DNA from 3 places in the Amycolatopsis sp. NPDC004368 genome. Region 1 is predicted to be linked to each of the others. Evidence: riboswitches for the same ligand, from Rfam matches in the RefSeq annotation. Region 1 holds a riboswitch; each other region holds the start of a gene.
The links. A riboswitch is a leader RNA that binds a small molecule or an ion and turns the genes downstream of it on or off. The one in region 1 is predicted to bind S-adenosylmethionine.
Positions count from the first base shown of each region.

Region 2: it holds a riboswitch for S-adenosylmethionine, as region 1 does, so the genes downstream of both, ACWEOE_RS17465 (aminotransferase class V-fold PLP-dependent enzyme) here and ACWEOE_RS04290 (methionine ABC transporter ATP-binding protein) in region 1, are expected to answer to the same signal.
Region 3: it holds a riboswitch for S-adenosylmethionine, as region 1 does, so the genes downstream of both, thrC (threonine synthase) here and ACWEOE_RS04290 (methionine ABC transporter ATP-binding protein) in region 1, are expected to answer to the same signal.

Region 1 covers NZ_JBSGDT010000002.1:157,449-163,589, reverse strand. The annotation lists gene ACWEOE_RS04305 (transglycosylase family protein) at 1-231, shown strand, start outside; gene rsmA (16S rRNA (adenine(1518)-N(6)/adenine(1519)-N(6))-dimethyltransferase RsmA) at 267-1,103, shown strand; gene ACWEOE_RS04295 (TetR/AcrR family transcriptional regulator) at 1,094-1,687, opposite strand; SAM riboswitch class I at 2,075-2,181, shown strand; gene ACWEOE_RS04290 (methionine ABC transporter ATP-binding protein) at 2,380-3,390, shown strand; gene ACWEOE_RS04285 (dihydrofolate reductase family protein) at 3,499-4,134, shown strand; gene ACWEOE_RS04280 (4-(cytidine 5'-diphospho)-2-C-methyl-D-erythritol kinase) at 4,192-5,160, shown strand; gene ACWEOE_RS04275 (ATP-binding cassette domain-containing protein) at 5,198-6,141, shown strand, end outside.
Region 2 covers NZ_JBSGDT010000010.1:189,687-195,827, forward strand. The annotation lists gene ACWEOE_RS17450 (penicillin-binding transpeptidase domain-containing protein) at 1-863, shown strand, start outside; gene ACWEOE_RS17455 (ArsR/SmtB family transcription factor) at 921-1,616, shown strand; gene ACWEOE_RS17460 (potassium/proton antiporter) at 1,713-3,191, shown strand; SAM riboswitch class IV at 3,288-3,402, shown strand; gene ACWEOE_RS17465 (aminotransferase class V-fold PLP-dependent enzyme) at 3,443-4,786, shown strand; gene ACWEOE_RS17470 (hypothetical protein) at 4,873-5,409, shown strand; gene lspA (signal peptidase II) at 5,434-6,120, shown strand; gene ACWEOE_RS17480 (RluA family pseudouridine synthase) at 6,117-6,141, shown strand, end outside.
Region 3 covers NZ_JBSGDT010000007.1:39,005-45,145, reverse strand. The annotation lists gene ACWEOE_RS13065 (helix-hairpin-helix domain-containing protein) at 22-771, shown strand; gene ACWEOE_RS13060 (ComEC/Rec2 family competence protein) at 768-3,152, shown strand; gene thrC (threonine synthase) at 3,180-4,445, opposite strand; SAM riboswitch class I at 4,459-4,592, opposite strand; gene holA (DNA polymerase III subunit delta) at 4,739-5,710, shown strand.

The DNA.
Region 1 (6,141 bases):
TGGGACCGCATCGCGGCGTGCGAGGCCGGCGGCAACTGGTCCATCAACACGGGCAACGGCTACTACGGCGGCCTGCAGTTCGACAAGAGCACCTGGGACGCCTACGGCGGCGACCAGTACGCGGCCTACCCGAACCAGGCTTCGCGCGCCCAGCAGATCGCCATCGCGGAGAAGGTCCGCGACGCTCGCGGCGGCTACAGCGCCTGGCCGGTCTGCGGCAAGCGGGCCTGAGCACGGTCTTTCGCGGCTCTCGGTAGGCTTCCCCGGTGGTTGAACTGCTGGGGCCTGCCGAGATCCGCGGGCTGGCCGAAGAGCTCGACGTCCGGCCGACGAAAAAGCTCGGCCAGAACTTCGTGCACGACCCCAACACGGTTCGCCGCATCGTCGAACTGGCCGGGGTGAAGCCGGGCGACGTCGTCCTCGAAGTCGGCCCCGGCCTCGGCTCGCTGACGCTGGGATTGCTCGACGCCGGCGCGCGGGTGGTGGCCGTCGAGATCGATCCCAAGCTGGCCGCCCGGCTGCCGCGCACCGCGGCCGACCGCGCCGCGGCTGTCGCCGATCAGCTGACGGTGGTCGGCGCCGACGCGCTGCGCGTCACGGCCGCGGATCTGCCCGAAGCACCGGTGTCGCTGGTCGCGAACCTGCCGTACAACGTCGCGGTGCCCGTGGTGCTGCACCTGCTGGCCGAGCTGCCGTCGCTGGCGCGGGGTCTGGTAATGGTCCAGACCGAGGTCGCCGACCGCATGGCCGCCGGACCCGGCAGCCGGATCTACGGCGTGCCGAGTGTGAAGCTCGCTTGGTACGGGCCCGCGCGCAAGGTCGGTGCCGTGCCGCGCTCGGTGTTCTGGCCGGTGCCGAACGTCGACTCTTCCCTCGTGGCCTTCGAACGCGGCACGCCCCGCGAAGGCGTGGACCGCCAGCGGCTGTTCGAGGTGGTGGACGCCGCGTTCTCCCAGCGCCGCAAGACGCTGCGCGCGGCTCTCGCCGGTTGGGCCGGGTCGGCCGACCGCGCCGGTGAGCTGCTCGTGGCCGCCGGAATCGACCCGAAGACCCGCGGCGAGCAGCTCGACGTGCACGACTTCGTACGGCTCGCTCAAGCCTGACTCGGGCCGAACAACCGGCCGAGGTGGTAGTCGAGTGTCGCGATGGCCTCGGCCGGGGTGAAGCGGCCGTGCAGCACGTCGAGGCCCAGGCCGGTGATGCCCGCGACCAGCAGGTTCGCCTCGTGCCGGGGCTGGATCCCCGGGGGCAGGGCGGCGCGGCGGAGCAGGCTGGTGAGCAGGTCCTCCACGGGTGTTTCGGCGGCGACGAACAGTTTCGCCAGCGCCGGGTCGCTGTGGGTGCGGCTGAAGTAGGCGCGGTGCACGCGCAAGGACAGCGAGCGTTCGGCGTCGAGCGGGAGCAGTTCGGTGAGCAGCGTCCGTGCGACGCCGCGCACGCTCTGGTCCAGCTGCGCGGCCACGCGGGCCTGGGTGCGCTGCTCGCCGCGTTCGTGGAGGTAGCGCAGGGCGAGTACGAGCAGGTTGTGCTTCGTCTCGAAGTAGTACTGCACCAGCCGCAGCGACACGCCGGCTTCGGCGGCCACCTCGCGCAGGCTCACCGATTCCAGGCCGCGCTCGGCCGCGATGCGCCACACCGCCATCGCGATCTCGCGCCGGCGTTGCTCGTGGTCGACCCGTCGCGGCATCGTGCTCCCTCGCTTTCGTGGTACGACTGTATCTGATACGGCTGTATCACAACGGGGGTGGCGGACGCCCGTGAACGGCTCACCGGCGGGACAAGAGTCCGGTCGGGAAGACGCGATGTCTCGCCCTCGCGAGGTAGTTCGCCGAACCGTCAGTTACCAACCGGGCCCGATCGCGAGCGCATTCACGACGAAAATCCTCGCTGCACCAGGGAATGGAACAGTCCACAGTGGAAAGAGCGACGGCGGTTGGCGGGCCGAGGAAGTTCGGTGCCGGAGCATTCGGGGTCCACGATGTGACTGCGGGTGTCCCGGTATTCGGGCACCACCACTCGTGTGATCTGCACCAACGCGCTTGCGTTCACCCAATGGGATCGGCTTTACTCAGAAAGTCCATCCCGAGCGACTGAGAGACCTGGCTCGCCGAAGTCGCAGCAACCACCCTCCGTGGGGCAGGTGCTACAGCCAGGACCGATGGAGGCTGTTTCCGATGAAGAGGGTAGCCCGCCCGCTCCTGTTGACCCGACGGCGTGTTGTTGACGAAGGTCGCCGCACGGTAAGTGCGTGTCGACGCTCCATGGTCATCGCCTGATCCTTATTCACGCAATTCTGCGCACCGTCCGAAAAGGACGGTGATTCGGTGACGCCCGGCGCGCCCGGAAACGGCGCTGCGCCCCATGCCTGGAGCTTCCTTCGTGATCACTGTCGAAAACGTGTCCAAGTCCTTTCCCCTCAACGGAAATCCGGTTTCCGCGCTGCGCGATGTGAGCGTGGACGTGCAGGCCGGTTCCCTCTTCGGTGTGGTGGGCCCCGCCGGCTCCGGCAAGTCCACCCTCGCCCGCTGCATCGCGCTGCAGGAGCGCCCCGACCGCGGTGTTGTGCGGCTCGACGGCCTCAACACCGGTGCACTCGACGGCCGCCGGCTGCGCGAGGTTCGCCGTCAGCTGGGTGTGGTCGGCACCAAGCCGGAGCTGCTCGCCGAGCGCACCGTCGCCGGCAACATCGCCACGCCGCTGGAGCAGCTCGGCGTCGACGGCCCGCAGCGCAAGAGCCGCGTCGGCAACCTGCTCGACCTCGTGGGCCTCACCGCCCGCGCCGCGCAGAAGCCGGCCGACCTCACGCCCGGCCAGCTGCGCCGGGTCGCCGTGGCCAAGGCGCTCGCCGCCGGCCCCGCCGTGCTGCTCGCCGACGACCCCACCGCCGGCATCGCCCCCGAGGAAGCCGGCGCCGTGCTGGCCGTGCTCGACCGGGCACGCGCCGAGCTGGGCACCACGGTGTTGCTCACCACGCCGGACGCCGGTGTCGTCCGCCGCGTCTGCGACGACGTCGCGGTGCTCGAAGACGGCGCGGTCGTCGAACGCGGCCACGTGCTCGACCTCATCGCCTCCCCCGGCAGCTGGACCGCGCAGGCGGTGCTGCCGGCCATCGAAACGGCCCGGGCGCAGACCGCCAAGTACGACCGGTCCGCCGACATCGTGCTGATCGGCTTCGCGTCCGTCGGCGCGCTGCTGCCCGAGGCGGCCGGCCGCTTCGACGTGGAGCTCGCCACCATCGGCGGCGGCCTGACCCGCATCGGTGACACCCCGATCGCCCGCTTCCGCGTGGGTGTCCGCGGTGAGCGGGCCGACGCGGCGCTGGCGTGGATCGCCGACCGCGGTGCCCACGTGACGCAGGCCGCCCGCGGTCCGCAGAGCGTCGCCGCCTGAGCCACGGTCTTCCGGAATCGAGAGGGCCCCTCGCGGATTCGAGGGGCCCTGTCGATTTCCGGGGAGCTCGTTCGACGTCCTCGTGTCCGGCGACACGAGGAGGATCACATGACGCACCACGGCGGACCGATCCGGCTGTACATGTCGATGTCCCTCGACGGGTTCATCACCGGGCCCGACGATCGGCGTGGGCAGGAGCTCGGCGAGGGCGGCGGGCGGCTGTTCAACTGGCTCGACGACCGTTTCGGCGACGGGCCCAGCGGTGAGATCTACCGCGAGGCCTTGGCGACCGGTGCCGTGATCTCGGGCCGGCGCACGTTCGAGCTGGCCGGGCGGTGGCAGGGCGACCACCACGACGGCGTGGCGATCAACGTCCTGACGCACCACGTCGAACCGGACGACACACCGCCCGGTAGCGCGCGGTTCTACACCGACGTCGGCGAGTGCGTGGCCGACGCGCGGGCCGCCGCGGGCGGGCGGGCGGTGCTGGTGCACGGCGCCGGCGCGGCGCAAGCGTTGCTGCGTGCGGATTTGCTCGACGAGCTGGAGATCCACCTCGTGCCGGTGCTGCTGGGCCGTGGGCGGCGGTTGTTCGGCGACACCCACGTCGAGCTGCGCCAGGTCCGGCAGTGGACCGACCGCGACGTGACCCACTTGCGCTACGAGGTGGTGCGCGGGCCCGCGCCGGACACGAAGTCCGAAAGTGGCGGGGACGTGTCCGAAGGGTTGGGACACGCGTCCTGAAAACGGCTGTTTTCTCCTGGTGGGGAGCCCAGGCGTCCGGCCACGTAGGCTTGACGGGTGCTCGCCGTAGTTCCACCACCAGTCACCGTCCGGGTCCCGGCCAAGGTCAACCTGCACCTGGCGATCGGTGACCTGCGTGAGGACGGTTACCACGACCTGGTCACCGTGTTCCAGGCGTTGTCGCTCACGGACGAGGTGACCGTCGCGGCCACCGACGATCCCGGGCTCGAGGTCTACGGCGAGGGGGAAGGCTCGGTGCCCACCGATGCCACCAACCTCGCCTGGCGCGCGGCCCAGGAGCTCTCCCTCTACACCGGGCGCCCCGAGGGCGACGACCCCAAGGTGCGGATCGTGCTGCGCAAGGGCATCCCCGTCGCCGGCGGTATGGCGGGCGGCAGTGCCGACGCCGCGGCGACGCTCGTGGGCCTGGCCTCACTGTGGAAGCTCGACGTGACGCGCGACGAGCTGGCCGCCATCGCGGGCAAGCTCGGCAGCGACGTGCCCTTCGCGCTCTACGGCGGCACCGCGCTCGGCACCGGCCGCGGTGAGCAGCTCGTGCCGGTGCTCTCGCGCCACACGTTCCACTGGGTGCTCGCGTTCGACTCCGAAGGCCTGTCGACGCCGAAGGTGTTCAAGGAGCTCGACCGGCTGCGCACCGACGGCAACCCGCCGCGCATCGGCTCGCACACGCCGGTCGTCGAGGCACTGGCGTCGGGCGACCCCCGTCAGCTCGCGCTGCTGCTGGGCAACGACCTGCAGGCGGCCGCCGTGTCCCTGCGTCCCGGCCTGCGCCGTACGCTGCGCGCCGGTGTGAACGCGGGTGCCCTGGCCGGCTGCGTGTCCGGCTCGGGGCCCACGTGCGCGTTCCTCTGCGCCGACGCGCAGGCCGCCGTCGAGGTGGCGGCCGAGCTGTCCGGCGCCGGCGTGTGCCGCACGGTGCGCGTCGCCCACGGCCCCGTGCCCGGTGCCCGGCTGGTCGGCGGCGACGACGCGCCCCGGGGCACGCCGCCGCGCGTGCACGCGTGACCCTTCTGTCCACTGTGGAAAGGATCGGCTGAATCGGATGGCCAACCTGGTCAACCTGGAGTCGGTGAGCAAGTCGTACGGCGTGAAACCGTTGCTGGACGGTGTTTCGCTCGGCGTCGCCGCCGGGCAGCGCATCGGCGTGGTCGGTCTCAACGGCGGCGGCAAGACGACGCTGCTGGAAGTGCTCGCGGGCATCAGCGAGCCGGATTCCGGTCGCGTGAGCCACGTTCGCGACCTGCGCATGGCCGTCGTCACGCAGCGAACCGAACTGCCGCACGGCAGCACGGTCGGTGACGTCGTGCTGGAGCGCTACGGCGCCGAACACGAATGGGCCGCCGACGCCCGCGTGCGGTCCATTGTGGACGGTCTGGGGATCACGGCCATCGGTCTCGACACCCCGACCGCCAACCTCTCCGGTGGCGAACGCCGGCGCGTCGCGCTGGCGGCCGCGCTGACCGGTGAGCTCGACCTCGTGGTGCTTGACGAGCCCACCAACCACCTGGACGTCGAAGGTGTCCGCTGGCTGGCCGACCACCTGCTGTCCCGCCGCATCGCCGTGGTGGTCGTGACCCACGACCGGTGGTTCCTCGACACCGTCGCGAGCCTCACGTGGGAAGTCGCGAACGGGCGCGTCGAGCAGTACGAAGGCGGTTACGCCGACTGGATCTTCGCGCGCGCCGAGCGGGCGCGCCTGGCCGCGACGGCCGAGGAGAAGCGGCAGAACCTGGCGCGCAAGGAGCTGGCGTGGCTGCGCCGCGGCCCGCAGGCGCGCTCGTCGAAGCCGCGCTACCGCGTGGAAGCCGCCGAGGCGCTGATCGCCGACGTGCCGCCGCTGCGCGACTCCGTGGAGCTGATGGCGTTCGCCAAACGCCGCCTCGGCAAAACGGTGCTGGAGCTGGAAGACGTGTCGCTGTCCGTCGGCGACCGCACGCTGCTCGACCACGTGACGTGGCGCATCGGGCCGGGTGACCGAGTGGGTCT
Region 2 (6,141 bases), on a different contig from region 1:
CCCAGTCGGCCGTCGACTCCTACCGCGGCAAGGCCGTGATCGTGGCGGTCCAGCCGTCGACGGGCGGGGTGCTCGCGGTGGCGCAGAACGCGGCGGCGGGCACCAGCCCCTCGGCCCTCAACGGCCTGTACGCGCCGGGCTCGACGTTCAAGATCGTGACCGCGACCGCGGCGCTGGAAGCCGGCGTCGTGACCAAGGATTCGCAGGTGCCGTGCCCGCTCACCGCGCGGATCGGCACCCGCACGATCTCCAACGAGGGGTTCGACCTCGGCACCACCACCGTGCACCGGGCGTTCGCGCACTCGTGCAACACCTCGTTCGGCCGGCTCGCTTCGCAGCTGCCGCCCGACGCGCTCGCGAACGCCGCCAACCAGTACGGCCTCAACGCCGACTTCGAGATCCCCGGCCTGACCACCGAACTGGGCAAGGTCGGCCCCGCCGGCAGCGCCGACGAGCAGGTGGAGGACGGCATCGGCCAGGGCACCGTGCAGGTGAGCCCGTTCGGCGAGGCGCTGATGGCCGCGACGGTGGCCGCGGGCAAGGCGGTGACGCCGAAGCTGTGGCAGGGCGACGACGGCGCGACCACGGTGAACTACGGCTACCACGCGCCGTCGGCGAGTGTGCTGGCCTCGCTGCGCACGATGATGCGCGAGGTCGTCACCGGAGGCACCGCCACCGGACTGGCGCGCTCGGGCACCGTGTTCGGCAAGACCGGCACCGCGCAGTTCGGCGACGGCGCCGAGGCGCACGGCTGGTTCGTGGGCTACCGCGGTGACGTCGCGTTCTGCGTGTTCCTGGAAGGCGGCAACGACTCCGGCCCGGCCGTGACGCTCGGGGCGAAGTTCCTCGCCGGCGTGAAGTAGCACTTCGGGCGTGACGTTTCGGCGGCGGCCGAAGCTTCGGGCTCCTACCGTGGAGGCATGGAGACCGTCGCGCTGGCCGAGGTGGCCGCGGTGCTCGCCGACCCGAGCCGGGCGACGATGTGCCTCGCCCTGCTGGACGGGCGCGCCTGGACGGTCGGCGAGCTGGCCGCGGCGGCGCGGGTCGCGGTGTCGACCGCGAGCGAGCACGTGACGAAGCTGCACGACGCGGGGTTCGTCGCGCGGGTGAAGCAGGGCCGTCACGCGTACGTCCGCATCGCCGACCCGCGCGTGGCCGAGCTGATCGAGCGCCTGGCGCAGCACGCCGAGCACCGCGAACCGGTGGGGCTGAAGGCGTCCCTGCGCACGCAGCGCCTGAGTTTCGCGCGCAGCTGCTACGACCACCTCGCCGGCACCGTCGGCGTCGCGCTGCGCGAAGGCCTGATCGCGAGCGGGATCGTCGGCACCGGCGACGGGCTCACGCTCACCCCGGCCGGGCGCGAGGTGCTCGGCGAGCTCGGCGTCGCCGTGCCGGAGCACGGCCGGCGCCCGCTACTGCGCGACTGTCTGGATTGGACGGAGCGGCGCGACCACCTCGCCGGCGCCGTGCCCGCCGCGATCCTGGCGCGCGCGGTCGACGCGGGATGGGTCACGCGTGATCGGCAACGCGCGGTGCGCCTGCGGCCTTCGGCGGCGCGGCCGTTTGCCGCGCTCGGTGTCGATCTGGCAACCCTGGGTGGCTCTCCCGCGGCCTAACACACCTCTTTGCCCGAGTTGTCCGGTGGTGCACGAACGAGTGAGCGCCTCCGTTTCTCTATTCTGGAAGCCCACGGTGACCGGAGGGGGGCGGAGATGGACCAGCTTCCCCTGCTGCTCGGGATCGGCGGAGTGGTGCTGCTCGCGTCGGTGGTCGCCGTGCGCGTGTCGATCCGGCTGGGCCTGCCCTCGCTGCTGCTGTACCTCGGCATCGGCGTGGCGCTGGGCGAATCGGGCTTCGGCATCCGGTTCGACAACCCCGGCCTCACCCAGTCACTCGGGCTGGCCGCGCTCGTCATGATCCTCACCGAAGGCGGGCTCACGACGCGGTGGCAGGCCGTGAAACCCGCGCTGGGGCTGGGGATCCTTTTGTCCACAGTGGCCGTGGCCGTGAGCATCGCGGTCACCGGCGCGGCGCTGCACTGGCTGCTCGGCCTCGACTGGCGGCTCGCGCTGCTGTGGGGTTCGGTGCTCGCCTCGACCGACGCCGCGGCGGTGTTCTCGGTGCTGCGGAGGGTGGGGGTGCGGCCGAAGCTCGTCGGCGCGCTCGAGCTGGAGTCGGGCATCAACGACGCGCCCGCGTACATCGCGGTGATCGTGCTCGCGTCGACCGATGCGGTGGACTGGACCCTGCCGCTGTTGGTCGTTTACGAACTCGCCGCCGGCCTGGCGATCGGCCTGCTCTTCGGCTGGCTGGGCGCGATGGCGCTGCGCCGGGCCGCGCTGCCGGCCACCGGTCTCTACCCCCTGGCGACGGTGGCGGTGTGCATCCTCGCGTACTCCTCGGGGCAGCTGGCGCACGCGTCGGGGCTGCTCGCCACCTACGTCGCCGGGCTGGTGCTGGGCAACTCGAAGCTGCCGCACCGGTCCGACACGCTCTCGTTCGCCGAAGGCCTCGGCTGGATCGCGCAGATCGGACTGTTCGTGCTGCTCGGGCTCTTCGCCTCGCCGAGCCGGCTGCTGGAGACGGTGGTGCCCGGCCTCGTCGCGGGCGCGGTGGTGCTGCTGCTCGCGCGGCCGCTGTCGGTGGTGATCGCCCTGCTGCCGTTCCGGCTGCCCTGGCGCGAACAGACGTTCCTCTCGTGGGCGGGCCTGCGCGGGGCCGTGCCGATCGTGCTCGCGATGATCCCGCTCTCGCAGGGCCTGCCGGGCGCGGGGCAGCTGGTCGACGCCGTGTTCGTGCTGGTCATCGTGCTCACGCTGCTGCAGGGGGCCACGCTCGGGCCGTTCGCGCGGCTTCTGGGCCTCGCGAAGACCTCCGAGGCCCAGGAGATCGAGGTGGACGCCGCGCCGCTGGACGAGCTGGGCGCCGAGCTGCTGCAGGTGCGGATCCAGAAGGGCTCGAAGCTGCACGGCGTGTACATCTCCGAGCTCGGCCTGCCCCCAGGCGCCACCGTGAGCCTCGTGGTCCGCCGCGGCGCCGGCTTCACCCCGCAGAAGACCAGCCGGCTCCAGGAGGACGACCAGCTGCTGGTCGTCACCACGGCGCGGGACCGCGACGCGACCGAACGCCGCCTCCGCGCGGTCGACCGGGCCGGGCGGCTGGCCCGGTGGCGGGGCGAGCTGGGTCGCTGACGTTCGCCGGCGGCGGGGCGTCATGCTGTGAGCGCCGTCTCAGATCACGGGACGGGGGTTTCTCCCGGGGCCCGGAATCGGTTACCTTCGAGCACAGGTCATGAGTGCCAGCGCGAAGCCCCGGCTTGCTGGCCGGCAACCCTCCTACCGCGGTGGGGTGCCCCGGGTGAGGACCGGGCCGGTCGCGATGTGCGGCGGGCAAGCGCGGGCCCCTCGCCGGGGGTCCCCCGGACTGCCGAGGAGGCACCGCCATGACTCTCGCCCTGGATCGTACCGAAACCCCCGCCGAAACCCTTGCCGCGCAAGAAGTTCCGGCGGTCGCGGGGGCGGCGCTGCACGTGCCGCTGGTGACCGGTGACGAGATCGGCTACGCGAACCTCGACCACGCGGCGAGCGCGCCCTGTCTCGACGCGGTGCGTTCGGCCGTCGACGAGTTCCTGCCCTGGTACGCGAGCGTGCACCGTGGCGCCGGCTTCGCGTCGCAGGTGTCCACCCGGCTTTACGAGCGCACGCGCGACATCCTGCGCCGGTTCGTCGACGCGCGTACCACCGACACCGTCGTGTTCACCCGCAACACCACCGATTCCTTCAACCTGCTGGCCCGCTCGCTGCCGCGGCGCACGTCGGTGGTCGTGTTCGACACCGAGCACCACGCCGCACTTTTGCCGTGGCGGGGCCCGAACGTGCGGCGCGTGCAGCTGCCGCGCACGCGCCTGGCCGCGGTGTCCGTTGTGGACGAAGCGCTCGCCGCCTGCCCGGAAGGTCCGCGGCTGGTGGTGGTCGCCGGCGCGTCGAACGTGACCGGCGAGCTGCTGCCCGTGGCCGAGATCGCCGCCGTGGCGCGGAAACACGGCGCGCGCGTGGCGCTGGACGCCGCGCAGCTCGCGCCGCACCGCCGGATTTCGCTGCGGGAGCTGGACGTCGACTACGTCGCGCTCTCGGGGCACAAGCTGTACGCGCCCTTCGGCGCCGGTGCGCTGATCGGCCGGTCCGACTGGCTGCGCGCCTCCGAGCCGTACCTCGCCGGCGGGGGCGCGACGAAGCTCGTGACCGAGGAAGCCGTCGTGTGGAACACGGGTGCCGAACGGCACGAGGCCGGTTCGCCCAACACTGTCGGCGTGTACGCGCTCGGCGTGGCGTGCGAGCGGCTGGCCGCGAACTGGACCGCGATCGGCGAGCACGAGGCCGCGCTGCTGGAGCGCCTGCGCAAGGGCCTGGCCGGCATCCCGGGCTGCGCCGAGCTGCGCCTGTTCGACGCGCCGGTCGACCGCGTCGGCACGGTGAGCTTCGTCGTCGACGGTTTCGAACCCGGCTGGCTCGCCGCGGTCCTCTCGGCCGAGTACGGCATCGGCGTGCGCGACGGCGCGTTCTGCGCCCACGTCGCCACCAAGCGCCTCATCGGCACGACCGGCCGCGAAGGACAGCAGGCCGTGCGCGTGAGCCTCGGCCTGGGCAGCACCGAAGAGCACGTGGACCGCGTCGTGCTGGCGCTGCGCCAGATCGTCGCCCGGGGTGCGCGCTGGGAGTACACGAAGGTCGACGGCCGCTGGGCGCCGGTCGGGGACCCGCGGGAGCTTCCGCCGTTCTGCGCCTGATCGCTGTGTTGGGCGTGTGGGAAGATCTTGGGGTTTCCGGGTTCCGCCGGCACTGCTGGGCTTCGCCGAACTGATCCTGGCCGCCGTTGCGGCTCGCGGCGGGGTCCGGCTCGGCGGCCGGTGAGTTCGTGAACCTCTCGGCGGTGCCGATGAAGCACGTCTACCTGGACTACTTCGGCACGACCGTGGGCGGCGAGCAGTTCCTGAGCCGGGACCCGCCGACCTGCACCTCGGCTCTGGACCGGCCCATCGCGCTCGCAGTGGTGGTGGCGATCGTCGTCGCCGGCTACGCCCGCGCCGGCGCGAAACCCGCGCGTCTCGCCCTGGCCCTCGCTGGTGGTGTGCCGGGAGTGCCGGTGCTCGACTTGGCCGGGTACGCGCAGTTCGGCCTGGCCGCCGAGACCCGCGGTCGCGTGCCGCCCGCGGTGGGGCTGGTGGTGCTCGCGGGGTACGAGCGCACCCTGCGGCTCCTCGCCGTCGGGGTGGTGTTCGTGGCGGCGGCGGTGCTGCTGCCCGGGCTCGCCGGGGTGGTTTCGTCGGCGGTGGTGCTGCTGGCGGTGGCGTTCGTGGTGGTGGCCGGGCCCGCGAAGGGACGCTCCCGGCCTGCCGCCGCGATCGGCTGAGACGCGGGCGTGGACAATGGGGGTGTGAGCACCGAGTCCTCCTCGTCCGAACACGATCTGTCCGAACACGATCTGTCCGAGCCCGGTTCGCCCGAACCCGGCCGGCCCGAAGGCACGCCCGCCGTCGAACCGGTGGCGGCCGGCGACGCGGCCCCCGCGGCCTCGGACGAGCCCGAAGCACCCGTCCGGTTGCCGAAGCGCCGGGTCGGCCTGGTGTTCGCGGTCGCGGCGCTGATCTGGGTGATCGACCTCGTGTCGAAGAACCTCGTGGCGGCCAACCTCGAGGGCAAGGAGCCGGTGCGCATCCTCGGCGGGCTCATCTACCTGCAGGTGATCCGCAACCCCGGCGCGGCCTTCTCGATGGCCACCGGCATGACGTGGGTGCTCGCGCTGGTCGCGGCGGCCGTGGCGGTCGCGATCATCTGGCTGTCGCGGCGACTGCGCAGCGTGGGCTGGGCCATCGGCCTCGGCCTGGTGCTCGCGGGCGCCCTCGGCAACCTCACCGATCGCATCTTCCGCGCCCCCGGTCCGCTGCGCGGCCACGTCATCGACTTCATCTCGGCGTTCGCTCCCAACGGCGAGGGGTTCGCGATCTTCAACATCGCCGACTCCGCGATCTGCGTCGGCGGTGTGCTCATCGTGCTGCTGTCGCTGCTGGGCAAGGACTACGACGGCACGTCCACGCGCGACAAGAAGGAGAAGGCCGCGTGACCGGACGCCTGCTGCCCGTCC
Region 3 (6,141 bases), on a different contig from region 1:
TCTTCGCTTACCGTCGCACGTGTGTTCGATCAGACCGCCCGTGATCCGGGCACTCCCGTGAACGCCAGGCTCGCCTGGTTGGCCGATCAGCTGGCAGCGGGCCCGCACACCGTCGGGCCCGGCGGCCGGTTGGTCCGGCGCTGGCTGCCCGGCGGCACCGACCCGGCCCACCCCGGCCTGCCCGGTGTGCTGAAAAACCCGCGGGTGCTGGTCGTCGCGGGCATGGTGGTCGTGGTCGCTCTGATCGCCGCGGGGTTCGCGGTGTACGGCGGGTCGCCCGCGGTGGAGGTCGCGCCATCGCTGCCGAGCGCGAAGGCCCACCCTCCGGCCGCGGCCCCGCCGTCGTCGTCCGCGGCAAAGCTGGTGATCAGCGTGATCGGGCACGTGCGTGCGCCCGGTCTGGTCACGGTCCCGGCGGGCTCGCGCGTGGCCGATGCGGTTCGCGCCGCCGGTGGCGCGGATCCGGGCACGGACCTCTCGGGTCTGAACCTCGCGCGCAAGCTGACCGACGGCGAACAGCTCGCGGTCGGCATCACGGTCGCCTCCTCGGCTTCGGCCGGCTCCGGTGCGCCCGCGGGCAAGCTCGACCTCAACTCAGCCACTGCCGCGCAGCTCGACACGCTGCCCGGCGTCGGCGAGGTCACCGCGGGTCGCATCGTCGACTGGCGCACCGAGCACGGCGGTTTCTCCAGCGTCGAACAACTTCGCGACGTCGAAGGCATCGGCGAAAGCAAGTTCCAAAAATTGAGGGAGCAGGTGACGGTCGGATGATGTTCGCGCAGCCGGACGCCCCTCCTTCGTGGCGTGATCACGACTTGCGGCTCGTTCCGGCAGCCCTCGCCGCGTGGGCCGGCACCCTCGCGGGCTTGCGGCTCGGGTGGTGGGCGGCCGAGGTTTTCGGTGCCGTGGCGGTGGTTCTGTCCGCGGTGCTGCTCGCGCGAAGGCGGGGCCGATGGCTCGGTGCGGCGGGTGCGCTGCTGGTCCTCGGGCTCGTCGTGGCGCTGCCGACGGCGTGGCGGATCCGGGGCGCCGAGCAGGACGTACTCGCGCAAGCCGCGGCGCACGGACTGACCGCGACGGTACGCGTCGAGGTGGCCGAGCGGCCGCGGCCGATCCACAGCGCCGGATACGCCGATCAGCAGGCGGGCACACGGTCGGTGGCCATCGACGCGCGGGTGGAATCGGCCACTGTGGACGGTCGGCCGCTGGGTTCGACCGGTCGGGTGCTGCTGCTCGCGCCCGTGGCGGGCTGGGGGCAACTGCTGCCGGGCCAGGACGTCACGGCGTCGGGCCGCCTGGCGCCGGCGCGCGGGGGTGAGCTGACGGCCGCGGTCGTCTACCTCCAGGGTGCGCCGGTCCAGGTCACGGCCGCGCCGTGGTGGCAGCGCGCGGCGGCGGAGTTGCGCGCCGGCTTGCACGAGTTGTGCGCGGTGCTGCCGGAAGAGCCGGCCGGGCTGCTGCCCGGGTTGGTGCTGGGCGACACGAGCGCGTTGCCGGAGCAGGTCGAGCAGGAGTTCACGGACTCGGGGCTCACGCATTTGATGGCCGTGAGCGGGGGAAATCTCGCGATCCTGTGTGGTTCGGTGCTGCTGTTGTGCCGCTTGCTGCGCATCGGGCCGCGGGTGTCGGCTGTCGCGGCGGGACTGTGCTTGTGCGGGTTCCTGGTTCTGGTCGGCCCGGCGCCGAGCGTGCTGCGCGCCGGAGTGATGGGTGGGGTCGCGCTGCTGGCCTTGGCGTTGGGGCGGCGCGGGTCCGCGTTGCCGGCGCTGGCGTTTTCGGTGTGCGCGCTCGTGGCGTGGGACCCGGTGATGGCGGCGGACTTCGGGTTCGCGCTGTCGGTGCTCGCGACGGCGGGGCTGGTGCTGCTGGCGCCGAGGTGGGCGAATTCCTTTGTCCGGCGGGGGATTCCGCCCGGGTATGCCGAGGGCATCGCCGTGCCGCTGGCCGCGTTCGTGGTCACCGCGCCGGTGATCGCGGGCATGGCGGGCACGGTGAGCCTCGTCTCGGTGGTCACCAACGTGTTGGCGGCACCTGTCGTCGCGCCGGTCACGGTGCTCGGTGTGCTGGCCACGGTGGTCGGGCCGTGGTGGCCCGGGGCCGGGCGGGTGCTGGTGCACCTGGCCGATCCCGAGGCGCGCTGGCTGATCACCGTCGCGCGGCACGGCGCCCGCGCGCCTGGTGCGGTGCTCACGTGGCCGGGTGGCTGGTGGGGCGGGCTGTGCGCGGCCGGCGTGCTCGGCGTGGTGGTGGTCGCGCTGCGGTTCAGGCGGGCGCGGCTGCTGGTGGCGATGGGGCTGGTGGCGGTGCTGCTGATCTTCGTGCCGCCGCGGGTGCTCTCGCCGGGCTGGCCGCCGAAGAACTGGGCGATGGTGGAATGCGACGTCGGACAGGGCGACGCGGAGGTGCTGGCCACGGCGGAGCCCGGCCGCGCTGTGGTCGTGGACACCGGGCCCGAACCGGGGCCGGTGGACGAGTGCCTGCGACGGCTCGGCGTGGACCGGATTCCGTTGCTGGTGCTCAGTCATCTGCACGCCGACCACATCGGCGGGCTGTCGTCGGTGTTCGACGGCCGGGCCGTGGGCGCGATCGCGGTCGGGCCCGGGCGGGCGCCGGCATGGGCGTGGCAGCAAGTGTCGCAGCAGGCGGCGGCGCACCACGTGCCCTTGCTGGAGCTGAGCGACGGGCAGCGGCTGGGCTGGCCGGGTCTTTCGCTCGACGTGCTCGGACCGCGCTACGTCACGGCGCGGGCGGCCGCGGAGCAGGACGGCACGATGATCAACAACAGTTCCGTGGTGCTGAGGGCGACCACGGCGGTGGGGAGGGTGCTGCTGACCGGAGACGTGGAACTGGCCGCGCAGGCCGACTTGCTGGCCGAGGGGGTGGACCTGCACGCCGAAGTGCTGAAAGTGCCGCATCACGGATCTCGGTACTCGTTGCCACAGTTCCTCGCGGCGGTGGGAGCGCGGGCCGCGATGATCAGCGTGGGTGCGGGCAACAGCTACGGACATCCGGCAAAGTCCACAGTGGACGTACTGGGCACGCTGGGTGTGCTCGTGACGCGGACCGATGTGGACGGAGACACGGCGGTGGTGCCCGGAGACGGCGGGCCGGCCGTGGCCCGCCGGGGTGAGCCGCGCGGACCGCCCCGGTGAGGAGCGGCCCGCGGGCCCGTCGTCAGGTCAGTAGCCGAGCGCCTTGGCGACGGCCGCGGCCGACGGCGGCACGGTCGCCTTGGGGCCGATGCGGCCTTCGACGGCGTCGAGCGTCTTGAGGCCGTCGCCGGTGATGAGCAGCACGGTCTCGGCGTCGGGGTCGAGCTTGCCGGTCTCCACGAGCTTCTTCGCCGTCGCGACGGTCACGCCGCCCGCGGTCTCGGTGAAGATGCCTTCGGTGCGCGCGAGCAGCCGGATGCCCTCCACGACCTCCTCGTCGCTCACGTCCTCGATCGCGCCGCCGGTGCGGTTCACGACGTCGAGCACGTAGGGGCCGTCGGCGGGGTTGCCGATGGCGAGCGAGCGGGCGATGGTGTCCGGTTTCACGGGCTGCACCACGTCGTGGCCGGCGCGGAACGCCGTCGAGACGGGGGAGCAGCCGGTGGCCTGGGCGCCGAAAACCTTGTAGGGGCTGGCTTCCACGAGGCCGAGCTGGCCGAGCTCGCGGAAACCCTTGTCCACCTTGGTCAGCTGCGAGCCCGACGCGATGGGCACCACGATCTGCTGCGGCAGGCGCCAGCCGAGCTGCTCGGCGACCTCGTAGCCGAGCGTCTTGGAGCCTTCGGAGTAGTACGGGCGGACGTTGACGTTCACGAACGCCCACGTCGGGTGCTCGGCGGCCAGCTCGGTGGCGAGGCGGTTGACGTCGTCGTAGTTGCCGTCGACGGCGACGAGGTCACCGTCGTAGACCGCGGTCGTGAGGATCTTGGCGCGCTCGAGGTTGCTCGGGATCAGCACGACCGACTTCCAGCCGGCGCGGGCCGCGGCGGCGGCCGTCGCGTTGGCCAGGTTGCCGGTCGAGGGACACGCGAGGACCTCGAAGCCGAACTCGCGGGCCGCGGCCAGCGCGACGGCGACCACGCGGTCCTTGAAGGAGTGCGTGGGGTTGCCGGTGTCGTCCTTGACCCACACGGTCTTCAGGCCGAGGGCCTTGGCCAGCCGGTCGGCCTTGACCAGGCGGGTGCCGCCGGGTTCGGTGTTCGGGATCTCCTCGACGGTCGAGGGGACGGGAAGGAGCTTCTTGTAACGCCAGATGTTCTTGGGGCCGGCTTCGATGTCTTCGCGGCGCACGCGGCCGAAGTCGTAGGCGACCTCGAGCGGGGAGAAGTCCTCCGCGGACACGAACTCCGGGGCGAGCGGCTGCCGGTGGCCCTCTTCCTTCGACACCAGTTCGACGGCAGGACCGAGGTCCAGGGTCTTCTTGGTGGAGGACGTTCCGAGGGTTGCAGTCATCGCGAGGTTCCTTTCCTCATCTGCCCCGCCGAAGCGGGCCGGAATTGGCACCGTGGTCGTCAGCTATCCCGCAAATTCGGGAAGACAGGCTGTACGCCGGTTGCCGGGGCTTCGTCGGGCCGTTCCCTCTGCCCCTCTGGATGAGCGGTGTTCAGTTGTCGGCGCGCCGCGGTGTTCGGGTCGAGCGGGCGCTGCCTCGGGTACACCGTACGACATGGCGATCACCTCGTGCCACGGTGGCGGCGCACATCACCGAAGACGGTGTGTGGCCGGGCGGGTGAGAGGATGGTGGGGTGACCACCGCACCCGCGCCGCTGCACCTCGTCCTCGGTGAGGAAGAACTGCTCATCGAGCGGGCTGTCCGCTCGTCGCTGGACGCCGCGCGGGCTGTGGACTCGACGGCCGAAATGACGCGCAACCGGGTGTCGGAACTCACACCGCCGGTGCTCGCCGAGCTGGTGAGCCCCTCGCTGTTCAGCGAGGGGCGGGTCATCGTGCTCGACGCGGCGCAGGACATCTCGCAGGAGCTGGCGGACGCGGTGCTGGCGTACCTCAAGGCGCCCGCCGACGGGATCGTGCTCGTGGTCGTGCACAACGGCGGCGGGCGCAGCAAGGCCGCCAAGGCGCTGCCCGCGGCGCTGAAAAAGGCGGGCGCGGAGATCACCGAGTGCCCGAAGCTCACGAAGCCCGCCGAGCGGGAGTCGTTCGTGCGCAACGAGGTGCGTCGCGCCGGCGGCAAGATCGACGCGGCGGGCGTGCTGGCGCTGATGGATACCGTCGGCTCGGACCTGCGCGAGCTGTCCTCCGCGGCGACGCAACTCGTCGCCGACACCGGCGGCGTGGTCGACGAGCAGGCCGTGCGCCGCTACCACACGGGCCGCGCCGACGTGACCGGCTTCGCCGTGGCCGAGAAGGCCGTCGGCGGCGACTACGCGGCGGCGCTGGAGTCGCTCCGCTGGGCCATGCAGCTGGGCGTGCCGCACGTCCTGGTCGCCGACGCCCTCGCCGACGCGGTCCGCACCATCGCGCGCGTGTCCGCGGCCGGCCGCGGCAACCCGAACCAGATGGCGGGCGAGCTGGGCATGCCGCCGTGGAAGATCCGCAAGGCGCAGGGCCAGTCGCGCGGGTGGAACCAGGACGGCCTCGCCACCGCCATGCGCGTGGTCGCCCGCCTGAACGCCGAGGTCAAGGGCGCGGCGGCCGACGCGGACTACGCGCTGGAACGCGCGGTGGTCGAGGTCGTGGCCGCGAAGGGTGAACGCTGACCCTGCTCAGGCGGGGTTCGGGCTGTCGGCACGCGGGCTGAGTCGGCCGCAAGCGCCATGCGGGGCCGGTCGCTAGCCGCGCCGGAGGCTGCGCGGTCGCAGGTCCGGGATTGATCGCCTTTTCGGCTTCCGGGCCCAGCCTTCTCGTCCAAGCGAAGCGCAGGGCTCAGGTGGGTCCCGGCTGGGCGGGAAATGCTCGGTGATGGGCTGGCCTGACTTCGTCGGACGGCGGGCTCAGCGTGCAATTGAGCACGCTGTGGAGCGCGAGCTGAGCTGCGAGCGGGCTTGGCCGGAAATGCTCAGTGACGGCTGGCCGGGCCCGAGTCGTCGGAACGGCCGGCTCAGCGGCGGAGCCGAGGATGCTGTGGAGGGCGGGCTGAGGTGCTTGCGGGCTGGGCGGGAAACGCTTGGTGATCAGCGGCCTGACTTGT